DNA from 4 places in the Exiguobacterium sp. U13-1 genome. Region 2 is predicted to be linked to each of the others. Evidence: riboswitches for the same ligand, from Rfam matches in the RefSeq annotation. Region 2 holds a riboswitch; each other region holds the start of a gene.
The links. A riboswitch is a leader RNA that binds a small molecule or an ion and turns the genes downstream of it on or off. The one in region 2 is predicted to bind thiamine pyrophosphate.

Region 1 (4,216 bases), 410 kb from region 2:
CGATATATGCTAAAAAAACTAATTTCTACCATTGTTTTAGGAGCATTACTTATAACAGGAACGCAACCGATTGCAGCAGCGACAATTAAAGAAAAAAAGGCTGAAAATGCCGCTGAACAACGTAAACTTGAAAAAGCAATCAAAAAACAAGAAGCCAAAATCTCAAAAGAGCAACGTCAAATCAATCAAATTGACGCAGCAATCAATGAAAAGATTTTCCAAGTCTCCGAAAAAAATAAACAAATTGAACAGTTGAACGTTCGAATCGATGAGTTAAAGGCAGACATCGTCCGTTACGAAGAAATGTTACAGAAACAGGAAGAACTACTCGGTGATCGTTTGCGTGTTTTCCAAGAAAACGATGGAAACTCGATTAAATGGGAAGAAGTCATTTTCGGATCGAAAGATTTAGGTGATTTATTTAGCCGTGTCATGGCGGGGAAAAAAATCGCTGAGCAAGACGATAAAATGATTTCGGATTACATCGCTACGCAACAAAAATTAGCAGAAGCAAAACAAGCGCTCGTTGAGAAAAAAGCGGAGCAAATGCAGGAAAAGAAAGTATTGATTGAACAAAAGAAAGCGTTAAAGCTTCAAATGAAAGAACGTAGTGCTACGCTGAAGAAATTACGAAAAGGGAAGACGAAGTTCACGACAGAACTGTTAGACGCAAAAGAACTTCAAGCGACTCTCGAAGCGCAAGAACGTGCAATTGCGGCAGCAAAGGCAGCCGCTAAAGCAGCGGCTGAAAACGCAGCAGCGGAGAAAGCAGCAGCTGAAAAAGCCGCTAAAGCGAATGCTAAAGCAGCAAAACAAACAGGTAAGAGTTCGGAATCAACTGGTTCCGTTGCCCCGCCCGTTGTTTCGAGTGGAGGAAAATTCGTTCGACCGTCTTCTGGTGGAGTATCACAAGGATTCGGACCAGCAAGCGGTGCGAATGGTTACACGTTCCACAACGGTGTTGATTTCAGTGGTTCGGTCGGGTCTCCAATCGTCGCGGCAGCAGCTGGAACGGTCATCACAGCCTCAGGTGGTGGACCTTACGGCAATCATGTCATGATCTCTCACTTCCTAGATGGACAAGTGTACACGACCGTCTACGCACATATGAGTTCATTATCGGTTCGTGCAGGGCAAACGCTCTCTCAAGGTCAGCAAGTCGGGACACTTGGTAGTACAGGAAATTCAACAGGACCACACTTACATTTCGAACTACATGTCGGAGGCTATCAATACAGTGCTTCTTCTCCTCTAAATGCAGTCAATCCATTGGCATATCTGTAATCAAAACGGGCTTCGGCTCGTTTTTTTTTCTTCTCTATGCTACAGTTAAGGCGAAACGAATACTTGAGCAACTAGGGGAGCTGGAGGAATCCGGCTGAGAGGAAAACCAATCTGTTTTCGACCCTATTACCTGAACTGGATAATACCAGCGTAGGAAAGTTGAGCCGAACGGATACCGGAATGCGTGTATAACGCTTTCGTATAGCGTCGACTGCTTTTTTACAGCGGTCGGCGCTTTTTTTGTTGGTCACGACTCCCTTACATTGCTCGATGGGAAGGTGAAAAGAACATGAAACATGTACTGACGATTGCGGGATCCGACTCCGGTGGTGGAGCTGGGATTCAAGCAGATTTAAAAACATTTTCGGCTTTAGGCGTTTATGGAATGAGCGTACTGACAGCCGTCACAGCGCAAAATACGTTGGGAGTTCAAGCGGTGGAAGAGTTATCCCCAGAAATCGTAGATGCCCAGTTAACGTCGATTTTTTCAGACATTCGTGTCGATGCGATCAAAATCGGAATGGTCTCGAATGCGCAGACGATTCGTGTCATTGCTACACATCTCCGTAAACAAACAGTCCCTATTATATTAGATCCCGTCATGGTCGCTAAAGGCGGTCATGCCCTATTGCGGACGGAAGCTGAACAAGCATTGATTTCAGAACTTTTACCACTTGCGACTCTCGTCACACCGAATTTACCGGAAGCAGAGCGTTTAACAGGACGATCGGTCACCAATCTAGAGGAAATGCGACTGGCGATGCATCAATTGGCTACACAGACAGGTGCAGTATTGCTAAAAGGTGGACATCTCTCAGGAGCTGCGACGGATTTGTTGTTTGATGGGGAAGTGGAACACCACTTCACATCGGAACGATTAGACAATCAACATACTCATGGTACTGGTTGTACCTTATCCGCAGCGATTGCAGCGCGGATGGCGCTTGGAGAAGATTTACAAGATAGTGTACGACAGGCGAAAAACTATGTCACGGAGGCAATTCGTCATGGATTTGCTCTCGGACAAGGTATTGGACCGACACATCATTTTCATTCACTTTGGAGGGATACACATGTTTACGACCATTCTTGAACACAAACCACTCATTCACCATCTGACGAACACGGTTACGATCAACGACTGCGCAAACGTCACACTCGCTGTTGGAGCATCCCCCGTCATGGCAGAAGACATTCGTGAAGTAGAAGAGATGGTTAGACTCGCGCAAGCTCTTGTCTTAAACATTGGTACGATCGATGCAGACATGCAAGCAGCTCAACGACTCGCAGTCCGTGAAGCGGGACGTTTGAATGTCCCAATCGTTCTTGATCCCGTAGGAGCAGGAGCAACGACATTACGTACTGCTTTTTCCAAAGAACTCATTGATCTCGGGTGTACGGTCATTAAAGGAAATGCTTCTGAAATCAAGACGTTACTTGGGGAAGACGGACGAACTAAGGGAGTCGATGCTGCGGGAGATGCAATTATGGATCGAGAAAGTATTCACGTATTCGCTCGCAAACACAAATCTGTCCTCGTCGTGACAGGTCCGAACGACTACATTACGGATGGAACGCGCGAAATGGAATTACATGTAGGAACACCGCGTCTAGGAGACATCACGGGTACGGGCTGTATGACGGCCTCCTTGATTGCGAGCTTCCTCGGTGCAGGATATACGGCATTTGAGGCGGCTGTCCACGGGACATTTGTCATGGGAAAAGCAGGGGAACAAGCAGCCTCCGCACAAGGTCTTGGTGATTTTAAACGAGAGTTGTTCAATACCATCAGCCTTATGACGGAGCAAGACCTGGTGGAGGTGACAGAACGTGTCAATTGATTACTCCATCTATGCAGTGACGGATCGTCGGTACCATCCTGGAGTCGCGATCGATACGGTCGTTGAGGAAGCCATTTTAGGTGGTGCAACAATCGTGCAATTACGGGAAAAAACAGCGCAAGGAAAGGAATTCTTTGATCAGGCAGTTCGGTTGAAAACACTCACGGATCGCTATGATGTTCCTTTGATCATCAATGATCGGATTGATATCGCGTTACTCACCGGAGCTGGTTTGCATATCGGACAAGAAGACATTCCTTTAACCGCAGCACGTCGCCTTTTACCAGATGCTGTGATTGGCGTATCAGTAGCAACCGTTGCACAAGCGATTGAAGCAGAACGAGACGGAGCCTCTTATTTAGGGGTGGGTTCTCTATTTGCGACGTCATCCAAAGCGGACGCTGATTCCATGTCGCATACGATGCTTCAGGCGATTCGGGAAGCCGTACGATTACCTCTAATCGGTATTGGTGGAATCACAGCAACGAATGTCTCCTCTCTGCCCATCCCGCTGGAAGGGTATGCCGTCATCTCAGAGATTTTCGCTAAAGAAGATCGACAACTCGCTGCGCAGCAAATGACAGATGCTGTGCGAGAATGGCATCAATCACTTCAGAACAGGGTATAATCCGTTCAGAGGTGATTGTATTGAAATGGCAGACGATCCGTTTTCGCGGCTATTGGATTCGATATCGGTTAGAACCACAAATCATTCGAGTCGATAATCAGGGGATCTACCATCTAGGAAAAGTCTTATTTCCGCGTCCTAATCGTGTTTCCTATGAAATGGCCCTTTTATTGAAAGAAAAGTATGAAAGACGCTACAAACGTCCGTTGTATATTAAAACGAGCTCGATTGCGACGGAAATTTGGGGTCATACTCATTTAGATATTTATTACCGGGCACTTCTTCGTCTACCGATTCCGACGCGACTTCGTCAACGTTATACGAACCGATTAGAAAGCACGAAAATCATTGATATCGGCGTACGCGCTGTCGACCAAAATCGAATTGTCTGGGATATCGGAGATTACGTAGGAGGATGGTTCGTGTTTTGGCTCATTCGCAGACGAATGCGCTGAACTTGCAA
Region 2 (4,216 bases):
TGTCAGTTCACCATCTTCGAGCTCAACGATCGAAGTGACGACGGCGTCTAAGAAGACCCGGTCGTGAGAGACGAGCAGGATGGTCCCTGTGTAGTCCCGCAAGAACTGCTCAAGCCATTCCACGGCAGCTAAATCGAGATGATTCGTCGGTTCGTCAAGAATGAGCAGATTTGGTTCCATGAGTAACATGCGACCGAGACAAATCTTCGTCTGTTCACCACCGCTCAACTGGTGGAAAGGACGCGTGAGTAACGGACGTAAGTGTAATCCGTTCACCATGCGCTCAATCTTCGAGTCGAGCAGGTAGCCATCCTTTTGTTCGAACGCATTCGTCGCTTCCGCATATCGCACGAGTAGTGCATCGAGATCATCTGGTGCTGTCGCCATCATCTGCTCCAACTGTTGCATTCGAGAACGAATCGCGAGAATGTCTGCAAACGCTGTCCAAAGGACGTCGAGTCCGGTCATCGTCTCACTATAAACAGGAAGTTGTTCCAAGTAGCCGATCGTCAAACCGCTTTTTTGATAGATGACACCACCGTCCGGTTGCTCGAGGCGAGCAAGCAAGCGGAGTAATGTCGTTTTGCCACTCCCGTTTCGTCCAATCAGACCGACGCGGTCGTGTTCGTTTAAGAAGAGGGAAACGTCCGCTAAGATCGTCTCGCCTCCGAATTGTTTAGTCAGGTGTTGAATGTCGCAAATCATCATCAATTGTTCCTTTCGCGCGCATCAAAAAAGGAGAGCGCAAATAGCACTCTCCCTAACGTGTGAAAGATGCGCTTTGCTGTATTTTTCATTCATGAAGTTCTAAAAAAGGACAGACGGGTGCCTTAGAACGCCATTCCATGAAAAATCGCGCGCAACAGATACAATTGTTCCATTAACCAGTGTTTGCACGCGGCAAAGTCCATCTTTTCACACCACCTTTCGTTTCAGATACATCTAGTCTACTACTATTTTTTCAGTTACGGAAGTCTGAATTATTTGAACACGCCAGCGATCGAACTGAAGAAGTCACTTAACCCATCGAATAGTTTAGCGAAGAATCCTTTCGTCTCTTCTGATGTTGCGAACGCGTGGATGTCTTGCCCCGCATTTTTCAATCCACTCTCGATTTGTCCCCAGTTGATGTTCGCTTGCTCCATTTGATTGAACAGATTCGTCAGCCGGTCCATTTGTGTGTCAGACAACTGGATATTGTTGTTTTGAATGACTTGGACGATCAAATTTTCGATCTCGACTTTGGTTTCTGGTTTTTGATTGGCGATCTCAGCCTTGATCTCATTCATCAAGTCAGCGACCTTATCCGTTCCGACGGTTTTCCCGACGTCTGATGTGACCGATAATTCTTGCTGTGCTAGATCCTTGCGTTCGTCACTTAACTTAATTCCGGTCTCGGCAGAAGTTTGATCGTACGCCTTCATGATTCCTGTCAGTGCCGATGTCCCGGTGACCTTGTAAGGGGAAGTAATCGTAATATCGGCATCTTTGATCCCAGCCGTGACGAGAGCGTTGAGATACATATCCTTCGTCACCCACGTGATGTTCTCCGTTGAGACGGAGAGTCCATCTCCTTTTTCCGTCAGTTCGATTTTAGCCGACGAATACATGTTGCCGCCTTTTTGCGACTGTGGGATGTTTTTCCCGAGATATTTTTCCTCGTCAGCAGAAGTTGCGATGATCGGTGTGATCCCTTCCGGTGCATTGAGACGTGAAAGCACCCATGCTTTATCTTTTGCGCCGAGCGACTCCCCGAGTGTGACGATCGTCTGATCGACGACTTGTTCGGCGGATGCGGCTGTTGGGAGTAATAAAGCAGAAGCGATAACGGCTGATGCCATGATTTTTGTTGGTGTATGCATAATGAAATCCTCCAATTGTAAGTAACAGAATGAATTATAGTATCAGGTACTAAATTTAGTGTACGGTAACGATGTCTGTTCGGAATCGGTCTGCAGATGGAGACGGTATCCGTCTTCTGACACTCCATAGTATAGCGAAAAAAGGACAACTTGACTTCCGTTTTCAGCATGCTATAGTGGATGGGAATCGAATAATGACCACTAGGGGAGTCAGTAGGCTGACTGAGACGAACGAAGACGTTCGGACCCTTTGAACCTGATTAAGTTCGTACTTACGGAGGGAAGTGGCGTCAAGTCTTGTTCTTCTTGCGCCATGCCCGTGTGTTTCGGGGTGGTGTTTTTTTCGTTTCATACCAAACGAGGAGGATGAGATCATGACATTCACACAAGAAATCAAACAAGCGGCGCAAGCGTATTGGGATAGTAGTTTTACGCACCCATTCGTTCAAGGAATCGGAGAGGGGACGTTACCGCTCTCGAAATTTCGGCATTACGTCATGCAAGATGCCTACTACTTAAAACACTTTGCGAAGATACAGGCGAGAGCAGCGTCAAAAGCGGACGAATTTGCAACGATCGCAACACTTGCCGAGCATGCGACTTCGACTTACGAGGCAGAGTTGAGCTTACATCAATCATTTTTTGAGCCGCTCGGTATTACGGAAGCAGACCTTGAAGCATTCGAACCGGCACCGACAGCATATGCGTACGTCTCGCACATGCATCATGCGAGTGAAGGAACGCTTGGTGAGACGATTGCTGCCATTTTGCCATGTTACTGGTTGTATTACGAAGTCGGGCAACAATTACTGACGTATACTCCGGAAGAAAAAATCTATCAGCAATGGATCGACACGTATAGCTCGGAATGGTTTGAAAAGGTCGTCCTTGAACAGATTGCACGGCTTGATGCGCTGGCGGAGCAAGCGAGTCCGACGGAACGCGAGCGGATGAAACGTCATTTCGTGACGAGTTGTTACTATGAGTTACTTTTCTGGCACATGGGATGGACGGAAGAGACGTTCACGTCGGTTTACGAAACGATTCCAGCACGGACGGTATCTTCTTGAATCGCTAAATGGTAGAATTAGGAATACCATCTAGTGAAAGTAGGGATTGGAATGGAAATCATAGTGATCGCACTTTTGATCAGTGCGGCATATGCTGTACAACGAATGCTTGGTAAAATCAAAGTAAGATTTATTGGATATATCATTCCGATACTAATCGTGTTGTCGGGTATATCCGCTTCGACGCGTAACTTTAAGGTAGCGTATAGCATGGGAAGCTATATTTCTGCTGTTCTTGTCATCGTCGTCTATGCACTACTGACTTATTGGTTATACCGCGTCTACCAGCGTGCGAAAGAAGAAGCTGAATATCCGTATCAATCATTAAAAGACCGAGGCATCCTTTAAGGAGCTTCGGTCTTTTTTGTATCGTGTCATCATTTCTTCCAGTTTTTAAAGCCGTCACCGAATTTAAGATGCAGTTGATCGGTAAAGATACCGTTCTGAAAGACCGGTACATCAACGGGTAAAGTGCCTTGCGGTTTGAACGTTCCGAAGATCGCTCGGATACCTGCCGGAAGGTTCGGTCCCGCTGATTTTAGATTGCCTGCTTCAGAGTCTGGACCGTTCGGATCCCCTTTAAAACCATAGACGAGGACGTGTGCCGGTGCATCCGGTTGAACGGCGACATCATATGGATTACGGAGACTGAGTAGGACGGATGGTGTGTCTGTTTGTTTCGCATAGCGGAAGATCGAAGCCGGAATCGCTTGTTCTAGTGCGGTAGGCAGTAGTTTAGCACTCGTATTGACGTTTGAGCCGACAATGATATAGTCCGCTACATCGAGTTGCGCTCGAAGGGTTGGATTTTGTTCAAGTGGTAGCGTAGCAGCCGAGTAATTCGCTGTCGTCACATGCCAGTTCCGATTCTTCGGTAGGGAAGTAATCGTCTTTTTCATACTGTCCGTTTGATCCGCCGCAGGGGCAATCACAAGGACGTTAGCATTCTTTTTTGGTTTGAATGGTAACGTCCGCTGATCATTTTTCACGAGTGTGACGGCGGCTTCCGTCATCGCACGTTCTTTTGCTTTATGCTCTGGACTACCGACGATTTGGTTCGCCTGCGCGATTTTTTCAGCTAGGGATGTCGTGTCAGTCGTACCGTTCCAAATTCCGCGTTCTGCCTTTAGCGTCAGAATCCGTTCAACCGACTGATCGATCCGTTCCTCTGAAAGGCGACCGTCTTTGACCGCCGCAATCACGTCCTTGAAAATCTGGTCGAGCTTTTCGACATCTTGCTCGGAACGAAGAATCGTCGGCATGAGCGCGATGTCGACACCGGCG
Region 3 (4,216 bases), 1.0 Mb from region 2:
TCGACGTGCCGGTGACGATTGATCCAGGAGAAGAAGGAAAAATTACGATCTATAAAGACGATACGGTGTATCGTTCAAAAACCATCACGTACAATCAAGCAAAAGACGCACAATGAATGTGATGAAAAAGGAGTGCATAGGATGACGGAACAACGCATCGAAGAGAATCGAGAAGGAACGATCATACGTCTGCAGGGTGGCTTTTATGATGTCATGACACCAGAAGGAGAGGTCCGTTCACGGGCAAGAGGGAATTTCCGAAAACGCGGCATCAGTCCAGTCGTCGGAGACGAGGTCGTTCTTCATATCGAAAGTGAGACAGGATATATTCTCGAAGTGAAGGAGCGGGACAACTTTTTAGTACGCCCTCCAGTCGCGAATATCGACCAGGCATTGCTCGTCGTCTCGGCGGCAGAACCTGATTTTTCAGCGCACTTGCTCGACCGATTTCTCGTTTTGATCGAAGCGAAGGAAATTCAACCCGTCATCCTATTGACGAAGATGGATTTGCTGGACGATGTCAAAGGACCGGCTGTCCGAGAGGCGATTGCCGCTTACCGGAAGATTGGGTATACGGTCATCGAGACATCAAGTGAGACGTTGGCAGGTATTGAGCAAGTCCGTCCGTTACTTGCTGGAAAAACAAGCGTTCTCGCCGGACAATCCGGTGTCGGGAAAAGTTCATTGCTCAATGCACTGGAGCCCTCTCTTGATTTAGAAACAAGTGCCATCTCGAAATCACTCGGACGCGGACGTCATACGACTCGCCACGTCACATTGATGCCGCTTGCCGAAGGATTGATTGCCGATACGCCAGGTTTCTCGAACCTCGATTTTCCGTATGATATGGAAATCGAGGATGTACGGTGGAGTTTCCCTGAATTCGTGGCTGTACAAGATGATTGCAAATACCGAGGTTGCTTGCATTTGAATGAACCCGGTTGTGCCGTCAAGGAAGCCGTCGAAGCCCAAGAAATCATGTCCTCTCGTTATGAGAACTATGGTATGTTTATAGACGAAATCAAGAATCGAGCCCGGAGGTATTAAAGATGATTAAAATTGCACCATCTATTTTATCAGCAGATTTTGCGAATCTCGAACGCGATGTTAAAGCAGTCGAAGCAGCAGGCGCGGACTATATCCATTTTGATGTCATGGACGGTCAGTTCGTACCGAACATCTCATTTGGATTACCTGTGCTTAGCAGCTTACGTCAAAAGACGGATATGATTCTCGATGTCCATTTGATGATCGACCAGCCAGAACGTTTCGTCGAGGATTTCGTCAAAGCAGGGGCGGACATCGTGACGTTCCACGTCGAAGCGACGAATCATGTCCATCGTGTCTTGCAACAAATCAAAGCAGCGGGCGCAAAGGCAGGGGTCGTCTTGAATCCCCATACGCCATTATCAACGATTGAACACGTCCTTGAGGATGTCGATATGGTTTTATTGATGACGGTCAATCCGGGCTTCGGTGGACAAGCCTTTATCGAGCGTGTCATGCCGAAACTTGCAGCACTCGCGCAAATGAAAGCAGATCGTGGTCTGACATTTGAAATCGAGATTGACGGTGGCGTCAATCCGGAAACGGCAAAGCTTTGCATCGATAACGGTGCGAACGTTCTCGTCGCAGGATCAGCAATCTACAATGCACCAGATTATGCGGAAGCGATCACTAGCATTCGTCAAGGGGCTGCCGTATAATAAGAACGAGAAAACGAAATATGATGACCGCAAGGGGTGTCGCTTGAAAAGCGGCTGAGAGGAGTCTTTTAGACTTTAACCCTTCGAACCTGTTCCGTTCAAACGGACGTAGGGATGTGGCGCACGCAGGCAGTACGGCGTTCGTCGTACTGCCTTTTTGCGTCCTCTCGTACAATGAAGGAGGAAAAACAGCATGAAACGGTTACAAATGATGATGGAAATTGCCATCTTCGCCAGTCTCGGAGTCGTCTTTGATTTACTGATTCCATTCAAAATGCCACAAGGAGGCTCAATCAGCTTAGCGATGCTACCGATCTTCGTCATGGCATTTCGCCACGGTGTCGTCGGAGGGGTCGTCACGGGAGCGCTTGTCGGTACGATTCAATTGATGTTCGCTCCACAAGTTTTGACGATCGTTCAACCGATGCTTGACTATACGATTGCGTATGGTGTCGTCGGATTAAGTGGTCTGTTCGCGCGTCAAGTCAGACTAGCCGCGCGCAATGGACAAAAGAAAAGCTTGATGGCGTTCGTTCTCCTTGCGACGTTATTAGGCGCAGGACTCCGTTATATCTGTCATGTCATCAGTGGAATCGTCTTTTTTGCCGAGTATGCAAAAGGTCCAGTCGTGGAGTACTCTTTTGTCTATAACGCAACGTATATGGTTCCTTCGTACATCTTATGTGGAATCGTAGCAGGAATTCTATTTACGACTGCGCCACGCTTACTCCGTTATTCGGCACGAGGCGTCTGAGATGCGGGCGATTCTCGTCTGTGCCGGTCCGCGAGAAGAAGCGCCGGATTTACGGACGTTTTGTCAGCCAGGTGACTTTATCGTCGGTGTCGACGGTGGTGTTCAGACGATTGAATCGTTTGGGCTGACATGCGACCTGACGATTGGTGATTTTGATTCGCTTGGTTATGTACCAGAAGGGGCAATCGTTCATCCGGCCGAGAAAGATGAAACGGATCTCGAACTGGCACTTCGTACAGTCTCAGAGAAGAAACAGTTTGAGGATACCTTCATTATCGGGGCGACAGGTGGGCGGCTCGACATGACCGTCCAAAATGTCTATTTGTTGAAGCGATACCCAGAGGCACGACTCGTGACGAAACGAGAAGAGGTACGATACTTGGCTGAGGGAACGTATGCAGTCGAAGCAGGGAGCTATCATTATCTTTCGTTCATTCCACTCGTACCATCGACTTTAAGCTTATCCGGAGTCAAATATCCACTTGATGCACATCCAGTACCGGTCGGAGGTTCCTTGACCGTCAGTAATGAATGGTGTGCGTCAGAAGCGAAGGTAGAGCTCCATCAAGGAGAACTATTGATGATGCGGACGCTTAAGGAATAGCACAATCATAGGAAAGAGGCCGTGGATGACTCCGCGGCCTCTTTTTAGATGAAATTATTCTTCGAGTTGAGAAGGGGCGACACGGATGTCGCTTTGAGCGGATAGATGTTTTCCTTTGACGAAGAGATGATAACTTCCCCACATGACAAGGAAGAAAGGAACACCGATGTATAGAGCGATTCGTTGATCCGCTTGAAACGCAAGACTGACGAGGACGACGACGTTAAGTGTCAACGAAATCAGTGGTAACACCGGATAGAGTGGTGTCTTGAATTTCAGTTCGGATACATCGTGTCCGTTTCGGACGAACTGACGACGAAATGCAAGCTGAGAAGCAGAGATTGAAATCCAGCCGACTTGAGCCCCGAGTCCGGCTAAGGACAAGAGCCAAATGAAGACGGTATCTTCTGCGAAAAATGCGGTCAGAAGCGATAACATCGCGAACATCATCGTAAAGAGCAACGCCCGCATCGGCACACCATGTGCATTGACGTAAGATAATTTCTTTGAAATCATCCCTTCTTGCGCCATTGCCCATAACATCCGAGTCGCCGCATATAATCCGGAGTTTCCGACGGACAATAGTGCCGTCAAGACGACGATGTTCATCAAATCAGCAGCGTACGGAATACCGATCGCATCAAAGACCATGATGAACGGACTGCTGACTCCGCCAGCTGTTTCATACGGAATTAATGCACCAACGATCGTAATCGATAAGACGAAGAAGATGAACGTCCGCCAGACTGTATTGCGGATGGCTTTTGGAATCGATTTTTCTGGCGTGTCGGACTCCCCAGCCGCAACACCGATCAATTCCGTTCCTTGGAAGGCGAAGTTGACAGCAATCATCGTCGTCAAGACGCCAAGAATCCCGTTTGGAAACCAACCGCTTGCCGTAAAGTTCGCGAATAACGAGGTTGGACGATCTGCTTCCATCGGTAACCAGCCGAACCAAGCAGCGCCACCTAGAATGATGAAGAAAAGGATCGCGAGGACCTTCAAACTCGAGAACCAGAATTCGGCTTCACCGAATGCTTTGGCTGAGACGGCATTCAGACCGAACAGTAAGACCGTAAAGACGGTACACCAGACGACGACGGGTACATTCGGAAACCAGCGGTCCATCAAACTGCCAGCTGCCGTGATTTC
Region 4 (4,216 bases), 630 kb from region 2:
CGCGGTTCGGCTTCACACCAATCGCAGCAACGCTTGGTAGTGGCGATGCCCAGTTCGTACCGATGTTGTTGTCTCGCGCAACATACGAACGGTCCGTCATCGCGGATGTCTTACGTCCCCTGCATTTCCTAGCCGGTCCGGTCGAAGTCGCTCCGACGGTCCGTCAAGCGGCGCAACAAGCACCGCGTCCACATCGGACGGCATCGATGCGTCAGCTCGATCAAGATTTACGGGACCGAATGTGTCAGTTGCTGGATTTGCCACATGTCTCGATGGCTGTCGGCAGTGGTACGCTCGCGAACGATATCGTCGCACAACAACTCAGTGGACATGGATTGATCCTAAACGGTGGCGAGTTCGGTCAACGCTTGATCGATCACGCGGCACGAGCAGGAAAGTCATTTGATATCCACCTGCTTCCGTCCGGTCACCCGATCGACTTAGAACAACTCGCAAGCCAACTGCATCAAACGGAGTACGACTGGATTTGGTTGACGCATTGTGAGACGTCTACGGGCGTTCTCTACGATCTCGATGCGGTAAAAGCGCTATTAGATCAACGAACCGCACTCATCGTCGATGCGATCAGCGCCGTCGGGACCGGACGTTTCTCATACGCTGGCTGCAGATTCGTCACGACCGTCTCCGGAAAGGCGATTGGTGGGTTACCGGGTCTTGCGTTCATCGGGCATACGTCCAGCGTATTGCCTTCCTCCCGGATTCCACGTTATCTGGATCTCGGTCTATATGCGGAAGGGGTTGCTTTTTCCGGTTCCTCAAATCTGTTGCTGGCTTGTCAGGCAGCGCTGGATGCCATTGATCTCGATCAAGCAGCCATCAAGATGACCTATCTCGAACAAGCCGTTCGCGCTACTGGTTTCAACCTTCTTGCGACTCAAAAAGCGCAAGCGCCGGGAATTCTGACGATCGTTCATCCGTCGGCAACCGCTTTAGGAGACGCTCTTCGGATTCAGGGCTATCACGTCCAGTATGAAAGCGACTATCTCGTCCGTAATCAATGGCTCCAAATTTCAACGATGGGACAGACGACGATGCGGCACGTTGAACGTCTCGTCCGTGTATTGGTTCGTGAAAACCAACGCATCACCATAAAAAATGAAAAAAATGAAAGACCTCTCAACCCTTGACTTCAAGCGGTTTGGAGGTCTTTCGACTTTAAAAAATAAAAATTAGAGGTTTAAGGATTTAAAAAATAGGGGTATAAACTCACTAGCACCGCATCAAACCGGTGACTTATTCACACATGTTTCTCAATATCAGCGTAATGACCTGGGAGAGAAATGCAAAGTCACGAAAGCGTCAGGCTCAATGCGAGTCTGGAACCGATTGTCTTAGCATGTTTCATATTGTTCAGGACTTGTCCTGCTCCTACATTCATTACCTTTTGAGGGCTATACCAAATTCAAGGGGGAAATGAACATGTCAGTTAAATTAACAGTCGAAAAACGCGAGGTACGTCCACGCTCACTCCGTAAACAATTACGTCATGAAGGAAAAGCTCTTGGTGTCGTGTATGGTTACAAAGTGGAAAGTACACCAATCGCATTCGAAGAAAAAGAATTGCTTAAAATCGTTCGAGAAAACGGTGAGAACGTCTTGATTTCACTTAAACTCGATGGTAAAAATATTAACGTCTTGATCAACCGTCGTGATATGGATGTCTTCACACCAACCGTCGATCACGTTGAATTCATCGCCGTTAAAATGGATGAAGAGACAGAAGTAGAAGCAGACGTCGTACTCGTCGGCGAGGCAGCTGGCGCTAAAGTCGGCGGATTCCTGTCACAGACACTCTTTAAAGTAACAGTCGCAGCGACACCAGATAAATTACCAGAGAATGTCGAAGTCGACGTCACGAATCTCGAAATCGGCGATTCGATCTCTGTTGCTGATCTTCCGGAACAAAAAGATTTCCGTATCGTCACAGAAGGCGACATTCAAGTCGCAGCTGTCGTCGAATCAACGCTTGAACAAGAGCTTGAGGAAATCGAAGAAGCAGAAGCTGAAGCACAAGCACAAGCGGAAGCTGGCGAAGACAACGAAGCGGAAGCTACGGAAGAGTCTTCAGAAGAAGCAAAAGAAGAGAACGAAGATAACAAATAAGTCGTTTATCGATACGCCCTTCGTGGCGTATCGTTTTTTTGTGTCTTGACAATAGACAGAAGATTGCCTAAAGTGAACAGCGTATCATCTATTACCATATCCACTAGGGGAGCCCATTTGGCTGAGACGATTCACTTCGGACCCTTCGAACCTGATCTAGTTCATACTAGCGTAGGAAAGTGGAGCGATCACATCCAATGACTCCTGCTGCGCGCAGTTTTTCTGAGGACCGCTCTCTTTTTTACGGAGGGCGGTCTTTTTGGCGTCTCCCCCATTCTAAGGAGGACGAACACGATGCAACACTGGAAAATGAAAGAAATCATGGTCATGATGATGCTCGCCGTCGCTTGCGGGGTCATCTATCTCGGTTGGTCAACACTCTGGTTACCGATGTCTGCAATCTTCGGGCCAGTCGGTGCCAACTGGATGTTTGGGATCTGGATCATCGCAAGCCCGCTCGTCGCAGCAATCATTCAAAAACCAGGTGCTGCCCTCATCGCGGAAATCGTCGCGGCAGCCGTCGAGCTGTTCACGGGTAGTCACTTTGGCTTATCGGCTCTACTGATCGGGGTCTGCCAAGGACTTGGTGCGGAACTCGTCTTTGCGATGACGCGTTATCGCCGTTATGACACCTGGACATTGATGTTATCGGGTGTTGGAGCCGCGATTGGTAGCATTGTCTACAGTCTGATCGCGAACGGATTCGGTTACTACACGACGACGACGTTGCTTGCGACAACAGGTTTACAATTGATTAGTGGTGCATTACTCGGCGGCTTGCTTGCAGCGATTCTCGTCCGTCGCCTTGTTGCGACCGGTGTCTTGAACGGGTTTGCGGCCGGACGTGCGAAACGGGAAGTCGCATGATTACTGTCGACGACCTCAGCATCCGCTATCCGGGTCAGATGAAATCGGTGCTCGATCATGTATCGCTGACGATCGAACAAGGAACGACCCTTTTGCTTGGACGCAGTGGGAGTGGCAAGACGACACTGCTTCATGCCCTAGCCGGACTGACACCGGAGACGATTGAAGTCGAACAGACTGGTACCGTTACCCGGTCCGGTTCGGTCGGAGTCTTATTTCAAAATCCAGAAGAACAGTTCTGCATGGAAACGATCGGACGCGAAATCGCTTTTAGTTTAGAAAACCGGTCGATTCCAAGTGCGGAGATGGAGGAACGAATTGAACGCTTACTCGCACTCGTCGGTCTCCCTCTCCCCTTCTCGACACCGATCGCGAGTCTATCCGGGGGGATGAAACAGCGCCTCGCGCTCGCCGTGGTCCTAGCGCTCGAGCCGACGATCTTATTACTCGATGAACCAACAGCCCAGATTGATCCAATCGGACAACACGAGCTGATGGCGCTGATCTTTCGGATTCAGAAAGAACACGATTTAACGATCGTCTTGATCGAGCACCAACTCGATGTCTGTTTACCGTACATCGACCAGATCGTCTTACTTGAGGACGGATCGATTACTGCGACGGCGCATCCGCAGGATTTGTTCCCGCAGGCTTATACAGAGCTTCAATCGAAAGGCATCGCTGTCCCTTCCTTGTATCCGTACACGTTAGAGACGTTACCCATAGATGGACCACAAGCAGCGCGACTTCACGTGCTTCCTCCAGTCGCTACAGCAGGCATTCCCTTGTTACACATCGCTGCATTATCGACGAAAGCACCTTACCCGCTGACCGATGCGACGTTTTCCTTAGAGACAGGAGAATGGGTGATGTTGCTCGGGGCAAACGGCTCCGGAAAAAGTACGTTACTTGCAACACTCGGTCGATTGCTTCCCCATCGTGGAACATATCGATTCCAGGAACGTCCGGCTCATCGTTACTCCCGGCGACGCTTTTATGAGCACGTCGGCTATGTCTTTCAACAACCGGATTTGCAGTTTCTCAAGCTGACAGTCGAAGCGGAAATCGACTGGAGTCACCGGGCAGCGACGAGTGATGAGCGCACGACGTTGCTCGAACGGCTGGAACTTACATCCGTCAAACAACAGTCACCACTTGCGCTTAGTACGGGTCAACAACGACGACTCAGCGTCGCGACGATGCTCGGGCAGACGAAGGATGTGTT

Region 1: linked by a shared signal. The riboswitch ahead of thiD (bifunctional hydroxymethylpyrimidine kinase/phosphomethylpyrimidine kinase) and the one ahead of tenA (thiaminase II) in region 2 are both predicted to bind thiamine pyrophosphate.
Region 3: linked by a shared signal. The riboswitch ahead of thiT (energy-coupled thiamine transporter ThiT) and the one ahead of tenA (thiaminase II) in region 2 are both predicted to bind thiamine pyrophosphate.
Region 4: linked by a shared signal. The riboswitch ahead of ESP131_RS10765 (ECF transporter S component) and the one ahead of tenA (thiaminase II) in region 2 are both predicted to bind thiamine pyrophosphate.

The regions. Positions count from the first base shown of each region.
Region 1 covers NZ_CP015731.1:1,034,170-1,038,385, forward strand. Annotated here, with positions in the region: gene ESP131_RS05275 (murein hydrolase activator EnvC family protein) at 7-1,284, shown strand; TPP riboswitch at 1,348-1,458, shown strand; gene thiD (bifunctional hydroxymethylpyrimidine kinase/phosphomethylpyrimidine kinase) at 1,574-2,377, shown strand; gene thiM (hydroxyethylthiazole kinase) at 2,358-3,125, shown strand; gene thiE (thiamine phosphate synthase) at 3,115-3,753, shown strand; gene ESP131_RS05295 (hypothetical protein) at 3,765-4,208, shown strand.
Region 2 covers NZ_CP015731.1:1,440,180-1,444,395, forward strand. Annotated here, with positions in the region: gene abc-f (ribosomal protection-like ABC-F family protein) at 1-708, opposite strand, end outside; gene ESP131_RS07315 (DUF1002 domain-containing protein) at 981-1,862, opposite strand; TPP riboswitch at 2,056-2,162, shown strand; gene tenA (thiaminase II) at 2,237-2,932, shown strand; gene ESP131_RS16630 (hypothetical protein) at 2,984-3,280, shown strand; gene ESP131_RS07325 (glycoside hydrolase family 3 protein) at 3,310-4,216, opposite strand, start outside.
Region 3 covers NZ_CP015731.1:2,470,703-2,474,918, reverse strand. Annotated here, with positions in the region: gene pknB (Stk1 family PASTA domain-containing Ser/Thr kinase) at 1-116, shown strand, start outside; gene rsgA (ribosome small subunit-dependent GTPase A) at 142-1,047, shown strand; gene rpe (ribulose-phosphate 3-epimerase) at 1,050-1,706, shown strand; TPP riboswitch at 1,729-1,838, shown strand; gene thiT (energy-coupled thiamine transporter ThiT) at 1,900-2,460, shown strand; gene ESP131_RS12945 (thiamine diphosphokinase) at 2,462-3,064, shown strand; gene ESP131_RS12940 (amino acid permease) at 3,119-4,216, opposite strand, start outside.
Region 4 covers NZ_CP015731.1:2,073,002-2,077,217, forward strand. Annotated here, with positions in the region: gene ESP131_RS10755 (GNAT family N-acetyltransferase) at 1-1,148, shown strand, start outside; gene ESP131_RS10760 (50S ribosomal protein L25/general stress protein Ctc) at 1,441-2,124, shown strand; TPP riboswitch at 2,220-2,319, shown strand; gene ESP131_RS10765 (ECF transporter S component) at 2,419-2,991, shown strand; gene ESP131_RS10770 (ABC transporter ATP-binding protein) at 2,988-4,216, shown strand, end outside.